DNA from 4 places in the Rothia sp. HMSC071F11 genome. Region 1 is predicted to be linked to each of the others. Evidence: riboswitches for the same ligand, from Rfam matches in the RefSeq annotation. Region 1 holds a riboswitch; each other region holds the start of a gene.

Region 1 (4,431 bases):
GGGCGGGTGCAACGCGAACCGTAGGACTGCACCCAGCCGTGCTTCGTCGTGGCGAAACCATCGAAATTCTCGGCGAAGTACTGCACCATGTCGTTACGTTCGGCCTCGCCGTGCACGAGCACATCCAGACCCAAATCTTCCTGGAGTTTAATAACGGAGGCGATCTCTTCACGCAGGAACTCGTCAAGCTGCTGCTGCGTGATTTTACCGGCACGCGCCTCTGCACGGTGGCGGCGAATATCGCCGGTCTGCGGGAACGAACCAATGGTCGTGGTCGGCAGCTTCGGCAGATTCAGGTCAGCCTGGGCATCCCGGCGGATTTTCAGTTCGGGACGCTCAAAATCCTGCGGTTTCACGGATGTGGCACGCTCACGGATTGCGGCATTATGCTTACGCGGATCCGCTGTGAAACGTGCCAGCGCTTCGTCGGCGGTCTTCAACTCTGCTTCAACCGCAGACTCACCGTCGGCAAGACCGCGGGCAAGAGTCACGATCTCAGCGACTTTCTGGTCGGCAAAAGCCAGACCGTCTACGGGCACATCGGCGGGGTCTTCAAGGTCGAGATCGTGCGGCACATGCTGCAGCGAGGTTGAGGATGCAACCGCCACCGCACCGCCGTTAATGTTCTGGAGTGCGTGCAGGAGCGCTCGCAGGTCGGCACGCCAAATATTGCGCCCGTTAATGGCACCCGCCACCAGGGTGACGCCGGAATCTTTGAAGGCGGTCAGCGCCTCGGCATCGTAGAGCGTGGAAACCAGGTCGAGATGCAGCGCCTCAATACCGGTGTCTAACAGGGCGGGCAGGTTCTCGCGCAGGTTGCCGTAGGGGCTTGTCACCAGGATTGCGGGGCGGTTCGTTTCGGCTGCCAACGCGCTGTAAGTTTTACGCGTCAATTCGGCGATTTTGGCGTTGGGAATATCGCGGTCCACGGTTAGGCCGGGTTCGTCGAGCTGCACCCACTGCACGCCGCGTGCCGCAAGCTCGGCGAGCACCTGCTGGTAGGCTTTCACGAAATCGTCCAGGCGATCCAGCGGTGTGAACCCTTCGGGCGAACCCTGTTCGGCTTTTGCCCCGAGAAGCAGGGTGAGCGGGCCGACCAGCTGCGGGCGCACTGTCACCCCGTGCTCCTTGGCGACTTCAAGCTGCTCGTCGATAGCCTCAAAATTCAGCTTGATCTCGGTATCCGGACCGATCTCGGGCACTAGGTAGTGGTAGTTCGTATCGAACCATTTCGTCATCTCCAATGGAGGCAGCGTCTCGGTGCCGCGCGCTAGAGCAAAGTACCCGGGCAGATCGAGCAGGCCGCGCGCATCCTTGGCGTCGGCAAGACGCTTGGGTACGAGGGTGAAAAGGCGCACGGCATCGAGCACCTGATCGTAGTACGAGAAAGTCGCCGGAATAGACGAATCGGTGGCGCTAAGACCGCGCTCGATCACACGGTCATAGTAGGTGCGCTGCACATCTGCGGCCGCCTGGCGCAGTTCATCCTGCGTGATTTTGCCTTTCCAGAACGCTTCCTGTGCCTTCTTCAGCTCGCGGAAACGGCCCACGCGGGGGTAACCGACGATGGTTGCTGCGGGGAATGGGGTGCGGGTCATCCTAGTTCCTTACTGTGGGAGGGTGTCAAATAAAAGGGGAGTTTAGAGGTATTGAAGATCGCTCAGGGGGAGTTTGAAACGGTTCGAGTAGCGCGGAACGTCGAGTTCTTCGAGGACGTCCAGCACAGCCTCATGCTCGTTAAACGTGTAGAAATGCAGGCCGGGGGCGCCAGCATCAAGCACCTTGCGACATTGGTCGAGTGCATGTTCCACGCCGATGCGGTGCAGCTCGCGCGGATCGCTCGCGGTTTCCAGACGATGCGCCAGCTCGCGCGGCACTTCAAGCCCGGCAAGCTCGCACAGCTTCGTCAGCCGGGTCAGCGAGGTAACGGGCATAATACCAGGGATAATGGGCATCTCAACCCCGGCAAGGCGCGCGGCATCCACAAGCCCCGAATAGCGCTCGGTCTCAAAGAAAACCTGGGTGATGGCGAAATCCGCCCCGGCACGCTGTTTTGAAAGCAGAATCTCAATGTCTTGAAGAAGCGAGGAAGATTCGGGGTGCTTATGCGGGTACGCCGCAACCCCAATCGACACCTTCCCCGCAGCAAGATGCGCGAAATCCTCACGTTCCACCCTGCGAATCAGCTCCACCAGGTAGCGGGCAAAAGGCAGCTCAAGCGGGCGCGTGTTTTCGGGTGGAATATCGCCGCGCAGTGCCAAGAACCCGCGCACACCAAGCCCCAGAATCAGACGAACCGAGCGTTCCAAATCGGCCACGGAATGCCCCACGCAGATTAGATGCGCCAGCGGGTTCAGCGATGTTTCATGCACCAAGTGATCGAGCAGAGCCAACGTCTTTTGGCGGCGTTGAGCATCGCCCGAATAGGTGACGGAAACGTAATCCGGGTTGGTTTGCTCAAGCTCGGCAATGGTTTTGAGCAGGGAATCGCAGCTTGCGTGCGACCGTGGTGGATACAGCTCGTAAGAAAGAGCCGGGTGAACTGTCGTCATTTTCATTCCTCCGTGTTCACCCGATAGAAGCGTGCCCGAAGGTACGCCAAATCTTAGCAAGACGCGAAGGGAATTCACTTCTATCGGTTCTGGCGGGAGCACCTTGTCCGTCCACCCCATGGGGTGGAGGCTGGCGAGGTTGCTGCGACGTCTAAGAGCCAGATCTCTCGGTCGCTCTGGATAGATAACGTTCCCATTCTAGGCAGGATGCGCGGTGCCAGCAAGAATATGTCAGCACATGTCGTCGAGCGGTCACAACCGCTTAATATTGCGGGATGCGGCGAAACATTACGTCATACGGGTTCGCGGCAGTTCGGATCGGCGGATTGAACCCTCCACCTGATTTGGCCGCAAGTTCAGCCGCGAGCAGATAGCGGAATGTTATCTGCTCGCGAAGATTACAGAGGGGGTGACGCGGCGAGAGGGAGAAGGCATTCTACAAGGAAAAACCGGGTACTGTTCTGAGAAAACATGTCGTGTAAACTGTATGCAAGAGTCCCCCGACCGCCTCTACCCGTGAATCTGCAGGTTCACAGGATATGCGCATATGTCGGGGCCCTTCTTTATCTGCTTCCGGTCTTACTCTAGGGAATTGCAGAGCGCCGTGAACGTCATGTTGCGACCATACACTGTCAAACACGGTAGAGTAAACGTATGGAACGCATCGAATCTCCCGCATATGCACGCCTGGGTAACTCCGGGCTGGTCGTGCCCTCCGTCGGTATCGGCTGCAACAATCTGGGACGCCCCGGCACCCCCACTCAAACTCAGGAAGGCACCAACGCCGTGATCGCCGCCGCAGTCGAGGCGGGCATCGGCTTCTTCGATATTGCCGACCTGTACGGCGCCGAACCCGGGCTGTCAGAAACCATGTTCGGTACCGCGATGCGCGAACTTAACCTCAACCGTGATGACCTGATCATCGTCACCAAATTCGGGCTTCCCACCGGTACCCTCAACGGCAACGACTGGGATGCGCGCGGCTCACGCCGATACATCATGCGTGCCGTCGAAGGTTCACTGCGCCGCCTGGGAACCGAGTACATTGACCTGTATTTCTACCACAGCCCCGACCCGAACACCCCGCTGGAAGAGACCCTATCTGCTCTCGATACGCTCGTGACCAGCGGAAAGGTTCGTTACCTGGGGCACTCCAACTTTGCGGGGTGGCAGCTTGCCCACGCCGAGCATCTCGCCCGCGAACTCGGCACTGAGCGGTTTATCGCCGCCGAAAACCACTACAACCTGCTTGACCGCCGTGCCGAACTCGAAATTCTTCCCGCCGCCCGCCACTTCGGGCTCGGGGTTCTCCCGTATTTCCCGCTTGCCAATGGGCTTTTGACCGGAAAATACCGCCGCGACAGTATCCCTGCAGGGTCACGTCTGTCGCATTCCAAAGCGCAGGTACTTGCGCAAGCCGACTGGGAACAACTCGATGCCTACCACGAATTTTGTGCCGATCTGGGGATCTCTGAGGTTCAAGCCTCCATCTCTTGGCTCAAACAGCAGAACCCCGTCGCTAGCGTGATTGCCGGGGCAACCACCCCCGAACAAGTACACGCAAACGCGCAGGCCGCAAGCGTGCGTTTCAACGATGACGAACTGGTGCGGCTCAACGAGATTTTTCCAGCGCCCGAAAGCATCGCGCTTTTCTAACAATCTCCTTCGCCACTGCAAATATAGCCAGCTGGAAATATAACTAATCGGGAATATACCCAAGCCAGCAAGCGTTTAAAGACTGTGCGGTCTCTCAACCTGTGCCGTACAAGACCCTTCATGAAAGACAAAAATACCCGCATGAGCATCACCACCGAGCCGCCGAACCGCGCCAGTGCACTACCCCCGCTCGGGCAGGGCGCGCACACCCGCCGCCTAGGCG
Region 2 (4,431 bases), on a different contig from region 1:
AAGGTGCACAGCGCCCAGAAAGCCCAGGCCAATGGCAGGGCGGCAAGTCCAAAAATGGAGGCAGTTGAGACCACCGCTGCGAGCGCACGCAGCGGGTTCACGGCACCATTGAGCAGATACACGAACGTTCCCCGGTAGCGCTCGAAGTTGAGGATTCCGGCGGCAACAATGCACATGTTCCAGGTACCGATAATACCTGCGCGAGTCCAGGCGAGGGTCGCATCTACTGGCCAGGCACCGGCGGCGAGTGCTTGCAGGGCCGTTGCTCCAAAGGTGCTCAGCAGCAGTAACTGCAGGAAGTAGGGAACCGTGAGGAATTGGCGCAGGGAAAAGGACATTAGGCGAAGCTGCCGGTTCATCGTTTCAATCCTTCCGCCATAGCCAGATATGCCTCTTCGAGGGTGGCTGGGCGAGTATACAGCGGTGTGAGCATCTGAACCTCACGCTCAGTGAGAATACGGGTCAGCAGAGCCTCGGCGCGTTCGTTACTGAAGGGGTGCGGCTCTTCCGAAACAGAACGTTCATTCCAGTACACGGTGATCTCCCACTCGCTACCGTGCGGGGTTAGCAACAGTGTTCCCGCATCGCTCAAAGATCGGGCAAGTTCTTGAAGCACCGCCCCGGCATTCGCACCCACACGCCCGACAGTGCTAGCGGAGATTCCGGCGTGCGTAGTAATATCCGCTACCGTGCCCGAAACCGCCATGCGACCGGCACCGATGACCGTGACCCGATGCGCTAACTCCTCAATCTCGCCCAGCAGATGGCTCGTGAGTAAAATGGCGGTGCCGTCGTCAGCGAGGGAGCGAATTAGCTGGCGTATTGTCAGCGAAATATCTGGGTCAAGCCCGTTCGTCGGCTCATCCAAAAGCAGCAGTTTTGGCTCGCCCAGCAGTGCCCGCGCGATGTGCAGACGTTGTTTCATGCCGCGGGAAAACTCTTGTACTTTCTTCGCGGCGACATCTGCAAGATCGACCCGTTCCAAAGCGCTCGCCACCTGGGTGCGGCGTTTGCGCGCGCTAACCCCGGCAAGGTCGGCGAAGAAGAGAAGATTATCGCGGGCGGATGCTCGCGGATAGAACCCGGTATCCCCGCCGAGCGCAAGTCCCAGGGATGCACGCGCACGCTGGGGGTGTGCAAGCGCATCCACCCCGTCGATGCGAACGGTACCGCTTGTGGGAGTCAACAGTGTTGCGCACATCTGTACAATTGTTGTTTTCCCAGCTCCGTTGGGACCGAGCAGAGCATGAATTTCGCCGGAGCTTATACTGAGCGAAACATTATCGACAGCGGTGAAAACGTGTTCACCTTTGCCAAAGGTGCGGCATAGCTGTGCCGCGTCAAGAATTGTAGACATTGTGATAAAATCTTGCGGTGCTTAGTCACCCGAAGCCTCTTGAGCACGGTGTTCGCACGCCTGCAATATGTGGGACGGGTGAGATGAATAGTCGTGAGAGAGGCACTTCGTAGTGCCTGAATAATCCCAAGTCACCGACTGCAGATGCGGAAGGTATAACAATGAAACCCTCAGAACTTTGGTGTTCAAGGTGCTCACTATGCGCTCCTGGAATGTATCGAACCAAAGCAGGGTTATTTCTGAAATTTTTAAAGCCCACCATCTGGGCGGGCATTCCGCGAGCCGGTGCGACTTTAGCGGGAGGTCATACCTCATCACTCCTAGATTCAAGGTTTCCATCAGTGTAGCATGGCTCACGGTTGTCTACACTGATGGTAATTTAGCGGCGGCTAACTGCAGATCACATGGCTTTAGCGGTTAGGGTATAACATACGTACAGTCACAAGCGCATAAGTATTGGTGCTTCTCCCAAACAATAGGCTGTCGCGAAAACAGTTCATAAAACGTCATCTTTGCAACAATGCGCCGAAAACACGCATCCCGCTTGACCATGTGCGCTTCCTATGAAACTCTAGATGCAGGTCATGAGAGCCAGTGATAAGCCCCAGCTAGCTGGCCGGCAACCCTCCTCCGCGGTGGGGTGCCCTGGGTGAGGACCAGGCGTTGAACACAAAGTACAACGCAAGCGCGGGACCGATGTGCCCGATTCTGGTACATCGTTTTTTCGTTTGCAGAGAAGAAAACCCAAGAACTCTGTACCGAAATCGGCATGCGGCCCCCTGAACTATCACAAGGAGCTTCGCATGAGCAACACTACAGTCCCGACTCCCGCCAACCCCGCCGGTTGGAAATTTGAAACCCGCCAGATTCACGCGGGGCAGGCACCGGATGCCGCAACGGGAGCTCGGGCGTTACCTATCTACCAGACCACCTCGTTCGTTTTCGAGAACGCAGAACAGGCCGCTAACCGTTTCGCTCTAGCTGAGCTTGGGCCTATCTATACCCGTTTGAACAACCCCACCCAAGAGGTTATTGAAAACCGCATCGCATCCCTTGAAGGGGGAGTAGGGGCGCTTTTGCTGGCCTCAGGCCAAGCGGCTATTACCTATGCGATTCTCAACATTGCGGGTGCGGGCGACCATATCGTGGCTTCCCCATCGATTTATGGGGGAACCTACAACCTACTTAAATACACGCTTGCCGACCTCGGCGTTGAAACTACGTTTGTTGAAAACCCGGACGACCTGCAGCAATGGCGCGATGCGGTTCGCCCCAACACGAAACTCTTCTACGGAGAAACCGTACCTAACCCCCGGAACGATGTGCTCGACATCGAGCCTATCGCCCAGATCGCCCACGACAATGGCGTTCCCCTAATCGTCGATAACACTGTTCCCACTCCTTACCTTGTGCGCCCCATCGAATTTGGTGCGGATGTGGTAATCCATTCCGCCACGAAATATCTGGGTGGGCACGGCACCTCAATCGGCGGCGTTATCGTGGACTCCGGGAATTTTGACTACGGAGCCAATCCCGAAAAGTTCCCCAAGTTCAACGAGCCAGCACCTGGCTACCATGGTCTAGTTTATGCCCGTGACTTGGGCAAAGACTCCGCCTTCGGTGCGAACCTTTCCTATATTCTCAAGGCGCGAGTTTCGCTTCTGCGCGACACCGGGGCGGCGATCTCTCCAACCAACGCCTTCAACATTGGTATCGGTCTAGAGACCCTTTCGTTGCGCATCGAACGCCATATCGAGAACGCTACTAAAGTCGCAAACTGGCTGGAGGAGCACCCGCTGGTCGATCAGGTGATCTGGGCCGGTCTGCCTTCCTCGCCCTGGTACGAGCGAGCCCAGAAGTACCTGCCGAAGGGGCCGGGCGCTGTTGTGGGATTCACCCTCAAAGACGCCGACTTGGAACAGACCCGCACCTTTGTGGACGCCCTGCAGCTGCACTCCAATGTAGCGAATATCGGCGATGTACGCTCGCTCGTGATTCATCCCGCATCCACCACTCACTCGCAGCTTTCTGAAGAAGAGCTAGAGGCAATCGGTGTGAGCAAAAACTTTGTGCGCCTCTCGGTAGGTATCGAAAATATTGACGACATTATCGCAGACCTTGAATTGGGCTTTGCAACTCTGAACGCCTAACCTGCACCGCCGCGACCGGGCTGCACAGTAAATGCCCGGTCGCGGTATCGGTTTCTCGCCTGCCATTACCAACTACTGGTTATCGAGGAGAAAACATGACGGAAAATATCGTACACGCCACCTATCTGTCGCAACTGCAGTATCCCAGCGCTCAGGGGTACCTGCGGCAGATGGCGATCGGTGATTTCACCCTCGAAAACGGTACCGTGCTTCCACAGGTAAACATTGGGTACGAAACGTGGGGAACTCTTAATGAAGCTGGGGACAACGCGATTCTTATTCTGCACGCCCTCACCGGCGACACCCATGTTTCGCGCGGGATTCCCACATCGGATATGCCTGCACCCAGTATTCGCGCAGTCGAAAGTGATGGTTGGTGGGAAGGTATTGTGGGGCCGGGCGCGGTGGTCGATACTACCAAGTATTTTGTGATAGCTCCCAATATCTTGGGCGGATGCTACGGTTCGACTGGTCCGGCAAGCATCGTACCCGAGGGGTACCCGGGCGCCGGAAAACCCTGGGGATCACGCTTCCCTTACGTCACTATTCGCGACTCGGTACGAGCCGAAGCCGAACTTATCGCCCGGTTGGGGATTAAGAGTTTTCACCACGTAATCGGCGGATCGCTCGGCGGGGCACGCGCTATCGAATGGGCGGCAACCTTCCCCGAGCTGGTACGCGGATGCGCAGTTATTGCCGCCGGTCCCGCTGCTACCGCCGAACAGATTTCCTGGGCGCACACCCAGAACCTCGCCATCCGTGCTGATGCCAATTTTGCTTCCGGCGATTATTATGGGGGAGCGGCGCCCACGGCCGGGCTCGCGCTGGCGCGGCGCATAGCCCACACCACCTACCGCAGCCCAGCAGAGTTGGAGCACCGCTTTGGGCGGCAGGCAAACCGCGGAGAATCCACCGACGGCGGGT
Region 3 (4,431 bases), on a different contig from region 1:
AGACCGCCGAGCGCGAAAAATCCTGAGCGCGGCGAGCCGATAGGGTGGCAGTGTGCGGCATCAAACCAGAGCTGTCGCACCCGGTTATCTTCGCGGGTTTCCCACCCCAAGGCGGCATGAAGAGCCAAGTCGGGGGTGGAATCTTCGCTCACGGCAGCCTCTGCGTTCTGTCGGGACTCGGCCCCAACAGCTCCGGCATGTACCCTCACCTGGGCGGGTGGTAGAACTGCCGTGGTTACCTCAAACCCTTCGAGAAGAATCGGCAGGCCGATCTGCTCTGCACGAGCCAGAACATCCCACAGCAGCGTGGAGTTCGTGGCGGTGAGCGAAATCCAGTCCCGATGCGAAGAATACATATTCTGCCACGGGCGTGCGATAGCGTATATTTCGGCGAAGAACCGTTCGTGCTCAGGGTACACTTCGTGACGACCGACCGGCCCACCCACGCTGGATGCAAAGGTCTCCCAGCTGAGCCCGCCCTTGATCCAGCGCCCGGTTTTGGACTGCATGAGCGGTCGCGCCAGCAAATTGATAGGCGGGGTTGCACCGGGAATATTGCGCCCGCGCGCATACGAACCCGAAATGCTGAAGGAAAGGTCGAGCGCCCCCGGAACCCGTGCAGAATCAATACCGGATGCTTCGCCCCGGGCAGCGAGAACCTGTGCCATATCGCGCCGCCACACCGAAATTTTCGAGGGCGAAGAATGCATATTCTCGTGGTCGTTCAGGGAGAGAGGTTTGGGATCGGTGGTGAGCGAGCTTGCTGAACGAATCGCCCCGGATGCGCGTAACGCCGCCAGGGGATCGTCGGCTGCCTCCGCAACCTGCTGTGCGGTATCTTCTGGGTTCTCCGGGTTCATAGACTGGCGGATGCGGCCACCAGGCGCATTGTCGAGGGCTTTCCGCGCAGTCTTGGCACGGTCGAGTGCAGTGAGCATGAGGGCGACGGCGTGCTTGCAGTCGGCGGTGACTGGGCATGTGCATCGTGCGTTGAAAAGATTGGAATCGGCGTCAGAACCCGGGAAGAAGCGAATATCTACCTCATAGGGAATAGGGGTGCTCCCATTCACCAGACCTTCCAGCGTGTTTTCGTCTTCGTCGTAGGTGTAGCGCACCACTTCACGCTGACGGGCATAAGCAAGCCCGCGCTGGTATGCCTTATGCCCCGCCTGCCGAATAATCTGCGCAACGGTGACGGGGATATCGGGGAAAGGGTTTGGCGTGCTCACCGTTCTATTATCTCAAGGGTGTCAAAGAATCGCGCGGTAATTCGTTATGAGGTCTACCCAAGATGGGCTGTACGTTTCTTACGTGCATTTTTGATGACTATTGTGAAGAACATAATAAAAGTGATGATGGTGGTCAGGAAGCCAACGCATAAGACACTCATGGCGAGGGTCGCGGCTGCTTGTGTGAGAGGACTCGACCCCTTGGGCTGGATGCCCCTCCACTCGAAGGCGTGGTATTCAACGACTGCTCCCCAGCCCGCTAGGATGAACAATCCAATACCGAGAATGAGGAATAGTGCAGCTATTGCCCCGACCATACGTGCAGTTTTCATGCTTTCCCCTTGAGTAACTGACTTTATGGATTCATCTGGTCCCGTTCTTTTGCCAAGGGTGTTTTATTCTGCTCAGCATGCTTGTTTTGTGCCTTGCGTGCCTTCTTGGTCGCCGTTGTGAAGAGCAGAATAAAGGTGATAATGCCGGTGAGGAAACCAATGCCTAGGAACCATAGGCTCAGATTATTAGTCGCCATGACGAGGGGACTTGCTCCTGCGGGATCGACACCCCTCCACTCGAAGGCGTGGTATTCCACGAGTGAGCCCCAGCCGGCTAGGATGAGCAATCCAAACCCGATAACCAGAAGTACTGCGGCTACTGCTCCAACGATGTATATAGCTTTTTTCATGAGCACTCCTTAGATGCTGACTCTATGAATCAACCTGGTTATGGTCGCCTTCTACCAAGGGTGTTTTATTCTGCTCACTGTGCTTATTTTGTGCCTTGCGTGTATTCCTAGTCGTCGTTGTGAAGCGCAGAATAAAGGTGAAGAGCCCGGCGAGAAAACCGGTGCCTAAGAACCAGTAGCTGAGGTTGGCGGTTGCTCGCGTTAGGGGACTTGCTCCTTTATGCTGCACGCCCCTCCATTCGAGGGCATGATACTCTACAAGTGAGCCCCAACCGGCCAGGATGAACAAGCCAAACCCAATGATCAGAAAAATTGCGGCCACTATCCCCATGATCTGTACAGTCTTTTTCACAGTTATCACTCTTTCTTTCCGGAAGCGTAAAGTGGGCGTGACATGGTGATATATCAGAGGCAAGATAAATTTCTGTACATTACCCAGTGTGCCGTGATTTTTCTCGAATGTGTAGACCTGCTCTGAAGGCCCAAAACTTCACACTACGCCGCCATGAGGCAGCTATATACAGGTATGCATTCATAATCGCGTTATGTAAATCACAAGAATTTGACGGGTTCGCACGTTTACAGATTCCTGAAAGCTGTTGTAACCTGGATTCAGCTTCAAGAGTTTCGACTGATAAGCTCCGACTATGGTCGAACGCCAACCCCATGTTCACGGGTGGCTCGGATGACGAAGCGGTTTGTATTCGCCGCCTCAGGTGGCACTTGGTACAGGCAAGAGCAACGCGAAAGGAACGCGCATTCGGCGCATGGTTGTCAATGTACAACAGCTCTTCATCTCCAGCATCCCCCCTTACTCCTGCACGCTCTTATCAGGAAAATCTGCGTGCCGCATCCGTGCCCGCACGCGGCGGTTACCAGGCAGTAAGCATTCAGGATTACGCACGTATTTCTTCTAAGCGCGACGAATTCCTCAATTTTCTGCTTCTTCCCAACCCCGAGGGTATTCCCGCCGTCGAATATGCCGGTCTGCGCGTAGCATAGGGGTATGAGCGCCTCAGGACTGCTTCTCGACTCGGATGTACTCGCCGAGATCCGCAAAGCCACGCCAGATCCCAAAGTTGTTGCCTTTCTGCGCCGCCGCGCCTATAAACACCTCTACATTTCGGTGCTGAGCGTAGGCGAGCTCAAAGGACTCTACCCCTACCCAGAGACCGACCGCTGGATTGCCGAACTTCTCGACAGATTCGCCGACCACATCATCAACGTGGATGCGCGCGTAAGCCTCGAATGGGCGGGACGCAGCGCTCCGCGCGGCACTCACAGTCACGGACGTAAAGATGCCGAGCCCCTGCCCACCGCCGCCCTCGAAGGTCTGATGGCGGCGAGCGCCCAAGCTCACGACCTCGAAATCGTTTCTTCAAAAGCTGAGGTGTACCGGTCCTGGGGCGTACCCGCGGTGAATCCGTGGATTGAAGACTAAATCTTCCGCACAATATTTCACCGTAAGCGCCGGGGGAGTACCTGCGTGTTTGAGAAGGTCGTGAGAAATGCTCGGCACAGTTAGCTGTATGCGTTGCCGCGGCGGTGAGAGCGCATCGGTAACGTTCGTGTAACCCCTCTGTTCACGGTGAGCGGTTAACGAAGGTTAGCCGCCAATTAACCGGAACTATTTCCCCGAAAGCCCAGCAGGCTCACACGCGCTGGCAGGTTTCATGGCATGATGGAAGAACGATGAAAAGTAGCTCTTCTACATCCCGGTATTCTGCCCCTATGCCACTCTGGCTGCAGGGCATCGTTGAATTAGTTTTTACCGCCGCGCTTTCTTTCGGGCTTGTGCTCGTTCTGCTCATGGCGGTGTGGTTTACCAACGGTTTTAACCGTATGGATTTTCCCGCGCTCGCAACTCTTGCCTCCCACCTGTGGCTGCTCATGCACGGTGTGCCGCTGAATATTCCGAATGCTTTCGGTATTATCTTGCCGCACGGCATGCTCACACTGGTGCCCATGGGGCTGAGCATTATTCCGGTGCTCTTATGCTTTAGGTCTGGGCGGAAACTGGCGCGCGCATCCTATGAGGGGGAATTCTTCAAACCCGTACTATTAGGGTGCGCCGCCTACGGTATTTTTGCTGCCGTCGCCTTTGCATGGGCGAGCACCGAACGGCATCTGCTGGGTATTGTTGGTGCGGCGTTGATTCCACAGATCGTGGTGCTGGTCGGGCTGATCTGGGGCGGCTACTATGAATCGCGTTCGCTCGCCCGTATGGTGGGCGTGAACACCGCTGAACAGATTTCGCAGATGAGCCAGTACTCGCGGTGGGCGAGCTCCTATGTGTGGTCGATTGTGCGTGCCTCCATGGTGGCGATTTTCTCGCTCATTATGGGCGGTGCTCTGGTGCTGGTGGTTGCCATGATGATGCGCTGGTCGCAGATCGCAACAATCTACCAGGAACTTCACGCCGGGCCGGTGGGGGCGCTCGCGGTGACCCTGCTGCAGCTGGGTTACCTTCCGAACTTGGTGATCTACGCGATGTCGTGGACTACCGGCGCCGGGTTTGCG
Region 4 (4,431 bases), 130 kb from region 1:
GGAGGTCAACCGCAACGTGCAAGGGGCGAATCTTAGGCAACTCTTTGACTGCGCGAAGAATAACGTTGGCATCCTGTGCCGGAACTTCACGCAGTGCGTAGATAAATTTCAGGGATTCGAGATTGTGGGGAGTCACATATGCTTCTACGGTAGCCCCGTAAATTTCCGAATATTCGTGGCTGACACCCGTAAGCGCTAATGTTCGTTCGTCCATCAAGTCATGCAGGTCAGCAGAAGGCACAGCATAGAATTGAAGTTTCGCATCTGCACGCACTGCATACTGCCTAAGAGCTTCTACCCCACGTTCGGAGAGGTTATGTGCACGTTCTTTGGCACGGCGGCGTGCATCGGGGGTAAGGGATGCACTGTTACCGTCAAGATAGGCGGCAAGTTGATTGAAGGATGACATCGAGATTTTGCGCCCATGTGCGGAGTGATGCTCGTGCGGGTTATCTGAAACCATCCACCGCCCGGCGATTTTTTGTCCACTCAAAGATCCTCGTTCAAGGCGTGCACGCACGCTTCGGGGGCTCACCCCGGCGTGCTGGGCATATTCCGCAACTGACATCATGGCAAAAACATACCATAAGAGGAATATTTCTGCCATGCTACCCGATCGGGAGGAATTTAGCTGACCTCACCGTCCAGGTAGTACCAGATGCCGTTTACCTTCTCGAAGCGGGATTTTTCGTGCATGGTGCCTTTCACGCGTTCTTTGGCGGGCGTGCCGGGAACCGAGCGGTAGTACGCCACGAACTCGACCGTGCCCGCCGCATCGAAGGGACCGCCCGAAGAGCCCAGGATATCCAGTCGGTACCAGCGCAGCGTTTCATCCAGCGTTAACTCTGCGGGGCGCGTATGTGGGTGCCAGCTTGCCAGCAGGTAGGGCGCATCGTGTAGGGCGAAGGCGGTGAACCGCGAGCGCATCAGAGCCAGCGGTGTGGGCGCGCCCAAGGTTCCGGATGCGGCAAACTCGCCCAGGTACCGCCCGCAGCAGGCACCGTATACCTCGCCGCTTGTGCAGGGGCAGCGGGTTTGAGGATCATACAGGGTTGTTTCGCTCATGCACCCCATTCTAAAGGGCTACCCGATGCAAACATGCGAGAACCCACCCATCCCGGCGGTCAAACCGGAGAGGGGGCGGGTTCTGCACTGTTTTCAATATATTGCGGAGGAAACTCTGAGGCAGAGTTGGTTAGTTCGCGATAGCGCGTGCGGGGGTGTCTGCCGTGGAGGGCTTACCCACGTAGGCGCCGCGGTATTTCGCGGCCGGGTGGGAGTCTGCAACCTTAGTCTGGCCCTTACCGAACAGGCTTTCGCGCAGGGTCTCGCCCTCATAGGAAGTGCGGTAGCGCCCACGCTTTTGCAGCTCAGGAACCACGAACTCGATGAAGTCCTCGAAGGAACCGGGCGAAACGTGGTATGCCAGGTTAATACCGTCCAGTCCGCCTTCATCAATCCAGCGTTCGAGTTCGTCGGCCACCTGCTGCGGGTCGCCCACAATAACCTCGCCCATACCGCCAATAGTGCAGTGCTCGGCAATATCCTTACGCGTCCACTGCTTATCCTTGGCTTGCAGGGTGAAGGGGGTGAGGAAGGACTGAATCGACTCGGTCTTCACATAGTTGAGTACCTCGTCCTCGTCGAACTGGGAAAGATCCACGCCGGACCAGCCGCCGATAATGGCCTGCGAAGATTCCAAGTTGACGTACTTGCGGTACTCTTCGTACTTTGCCTTCGCCTTCTCTTCGGTTTCGTCCACAATAATGGAGAGCATCGCGAAAACCTTGATTTCGTCGCGACCGCGGCCGTTCTCTTCTGCGCGGTCACGAATGCGGTCGGTAATAATGCGGGTCAGATCGGGGCGCAGTGCACCGATAAACACAACCTCGGCATGCTTGCCGGAGAACTTCTGCCCGCGGCTGGATGCGCCCGCCTGGAAAATCACGGGGGTACGCTGGGGGCTGGGTTCGGTCAGACCCGCGCCGGGCACGCTGAAGTACTTACCCTTGTGCTGAATCGGGTGCACCTTGGCGGGGTCGGCGTAGATACCCTTCTCGCGGTCTTTGACGACCGCGCCGTCTTCCCAGGAGCCTTCCCAGAGCTTGTAGCAGACATCCAGGAACTCTTCGGCGAGTTCGTATCGGGTGTCGTGCTCAATCTGGGTTTCGAGGCCCTGACATTCGGCTGCGGAAGGCAGGTATGAGGTCACCACATTGAAGCCCACACGCCCGTTAGTGAGGTGGTCGAGAGAAGCGTACTTGCGTGCGAGCGTGTAAGGCTGCTCGTAGGTGACAGCTGAGGTCACGCCGAAGCCCAGATGCTCGGTCACGGCGGCCATTGCGGAGATCTGCATGAACGGATCGTTCACAGGCACCTGCGCGCCACCTTCGATAGCGGGTGCGGCGGAGTTCTTGTAAATATCGTAGATGCCCACAACATCGGCTAAGAATACGCCGTCGAAGAAGCCCTTCTCAAGGATCTGTGCCAGGTCGGTCCAGTATTTGATGGTGTTGTACTCGGTAGCACGGGAGCGGGGGTGGCGCCAGAGGTCGAAGCTCTGGTGACCCACACAGGTCATGTCGAATGCGTTAACTGCGATGCGCTTCTTCTGCTCAGCCATCTACGTATCCTTTCGCGAATGTTCGGGTGTTCCTGCACCCCGCGCGCCGCCTCCTTTATAGGTGGTGACCTTCTTGGTGTTCCAAGTCGTGCAGGTGGCGCATTCGCGCCGTACTTGCTTCGTGTCCCTTGAAGCCAGATCATCATCTGGAGCACCCCGCTACGGGAGAGGGTTGCCGCCCGGCTAGCCAGAGCTTTACACCGGGACTCATAATCCTTGATTTTGAGTGTATAAGGGGTGTCGTGGTTGGTGCGATATTATGACGAATATTAATGTTTGTGACTGTCGCCCGTAATATTAAGGGCCGCGTACGTCGCCCGGCGGACAGCAGTGTTCTTTCGAATGCGATGGCAAAATTCGGGAGCAATAGTTTGCAGCGGGAGCGTGTTTAACGCTCCCGCTGCCATTCTTCGCTCCCATTTTAGGAAAAGCGTCAAATTATTCAGGAAATGAGATCCAATTCGCGGGCATATTCCGCTGTGATGGGGTTTATTTCCACCTTGGGCTCAGGGACAGGTTCAGTACCACCTCGTCCAGTCAGAACTGCAAAGCGCAGGTTTTTCAGGTCGCTTGGTGCCGTCAGCCAGCCTGTCATTCCGTCACGGTTAAGATCAAGAGCATAGATTCCATGGTCGATTTCGCCATTACCGTTGAGATCGACAGGTCCATCTGCTGGCCTCAGTACGGCCTCTGGATTGGGCCGATACATGTACCCACGCGCTTGGGGACCAAAGCCTTTGCGTTCGTCCAAGGCCCATTCTTTAAGGGTCGGCATATCCTGCTGCAGGTATCCGAAATATTTGGTTCCATCCGCCTTGGGCACACCGGTAAGCTGATAGTTGTAATTCATCACGCTGAAGTACTGTGGTTTACCTTTTTCACCTTTCTCCTCGGCATCACCACCGTGCTGCAGGCCGAGGTTATGCCCCAGCTCGTGAATAAAAGTACCCACGCGAATATCGCTCATATTACCTTTATTGTTATTCCAGTGTGTCTTTCCTACAGTCACCATGAAATTAAGACCTCCCAATTGCCCCAATCCTGATGAACCTTCCTCCCCACTTTGTTGTTGCACGTAATAGTCACCCCAGACCATATAGTGAAAGAGCCCTTCACGATACTGATTAATATGAGAAGCCTTAAACTTGGCCCAGTTCCCACCTCTGTCATCTATATCGTCGCTGAACACTTGCCACTCGACCTGTTGACCCCCTCCCAAGTTGTACTTGGGGCCCCGAGCGGAACCGGCATCTAGGTGCAGGTTAATACCCGTTTTGCCGTCGGGGTTGCTGATATTCAAATCCGCGAAAGACTGCACGATGCGGTCCAGCTCTTCCTCACTAGCAAGCTCACCGGGCATATAATCCATCTCGACAAAAATGTCTTTATGGTTGGGATCCGCGCCCATCTTAGGGAAATCGATCTCTGGTATGCCATCGTTATTGACATCGTACCCGTCTCTTTCCATCCCGTCAGGAATATGATCACCGTCGAGATCATCCGGGTTGGGTTCCTGAGCGAGATCCATATTCCGGTTCTGCGCGTGCGCAGGCTGAGCGGGCTTCGCTTCCACCGCAGAAACGGGCAGAGAATTCAGAGGAGCAACAAGCACCAGGCTGACAAACGCCAGCATCAGGCGCACTATAGTACGTAATTTCATGAGAGATATTCCTTATGTCGTTGTATTGAGTGAGAGGGAATCTTAAATAGAGAGTGAAGTGAGTGATATTCATCGGTGAGAACCTGCGATGTTGCGGGCTCTCGGATGCGAATACATCTTGGGCGGCGTCACGATGCCGTTTGAGCAA

The links. A riboswitch is a leader RNA that binds a small molecule or an ion and turns the genes downstream of it on or off. The one in region 1 is predicted to bind S-adenosylmethionine.
Region 2: linked by a shared signal. The riboswitch ahead of HMPREF2554_RS01485 (bifunctional o-acetylhomoserine/o-acetylserine sulfhydrylase) and the one ahead of HMPREF2554_RS09080 (methylenetetrahydrofolate reductase) in region 1 are both predicted to bind S-adenosylmethionine.
Region 3: linked by a shared signal. The riboswitch ahead of HMPREF2554_RS02320 (nuclease PIN) and the one ahead of HMPREF2554_RS09080 (methylenetetrahydrofolate reductase) in region 1 are both predicted to bind S-adenosylmethionine.
Region 4: linked by a shared signal. The riboswitch ahead of HMPREF2554_RS08645 (LLM class flavin-dependent oxidoreductase) and the one ahead of HMPREF2554_RS09080 (methylenetetrahydrofolate reductase) in region 1 are both predicted to bind S-adenosylmethionine.

The regions. Positions count from the first base shown of each region.
Region 1 is NZ_KV795763.1:259,573-264,003, reverse strand. It holds gene metE (5-methyltetrahydropteroyltriglutamate--homocysteine S-methyltransferase) at 1-1,598, opposite strand, end outside; gene HMPREF2554_RS09080 (methylenetetrahydrofolate reductase) at 1,641-2,552, opposite strand; SAM riboswitch class I at 2,630-2,739, opposite strand; gene HMPREF2554_RS09075 (aldo/keto reductase) at 3,207-4,208, shown strand; gene HMPREF2554_RS09070 (sugar porter family MFS transporter) at 4,329-4,431, shown strand, end outside.
Region 2 is NZ_KV795730.1:109,956-114,386, reverse strand. It holds gene HMPREF2554_RS01495 (hypothetical protein) at 1-359, opposite strand, end outside; gene HMPREF2554_RS01490 (ABC transporter ATP-binding protein) at 356-1,357, opposite strand; SAM riboswitch class IV at 1,938-2,051, shown strand; gene HMPREF2554_RS01485 (bifunctional o-acetylhomoserine/o-acetylserine sulfhydrylase) at 2,161-3,507, shown strand; gene HMPREF2554_RS01480 (homoserine O-acetyltransferase MetX) at 3,603-4,431, shown strand, end outside.
Region 3 is NZ_KV795730.1:311,716-316,146, reverse strand. It holds gene HMPREF2554_RS02340 (DEAD/DEAH box helicase) at 1-1,229, opposite strand, end outside; gene HMPREF2554_RS02335 (hypothetical protein) at 1,283-1,561, opposite strand; gene HMPREF2554_RS02330 (hypothetical protein) at 1,585-1,911, opposite strand; gene HMPREF2554_RS02325 (hypothetical protein) at 1,934-2,263, opposite strand; SAM riboswitch class IV at 2,528-2,656, shown strand; gene HMPREF2554_RS02320 (nuclease PIN) at 2,635-2,913, shown strand; gene HMPREF2554_RS02315 (PIN domain-containing protein) at 2,918-3,352, shown strand; gene HMPREF2554_RS02310 (cell division protein PerM) at 3,604-4,431, shown strand, end outside.
Region 4 is NZ_KV795763.1:131,918-136,348, forward strand. It holds gene HMPREF2554_RS08635 (hypothetical protein) at 1-607, opposite strand, end outside; gene HMPREF2554_RS08640 (YchJ family protein) at 628-1,065, opposite strand; gene HMPREF2554_RS08645 (LLM class flavin-dependent oxidoreductase) at 1,196-2,623, opposite strand; SAM riboswitch class IV at 2,729-2,838, opposite strand; gene HMPREF2554_RS08650 (zinc-dependent metalloprotease family protein) at 3,066-4,283, opposite strand.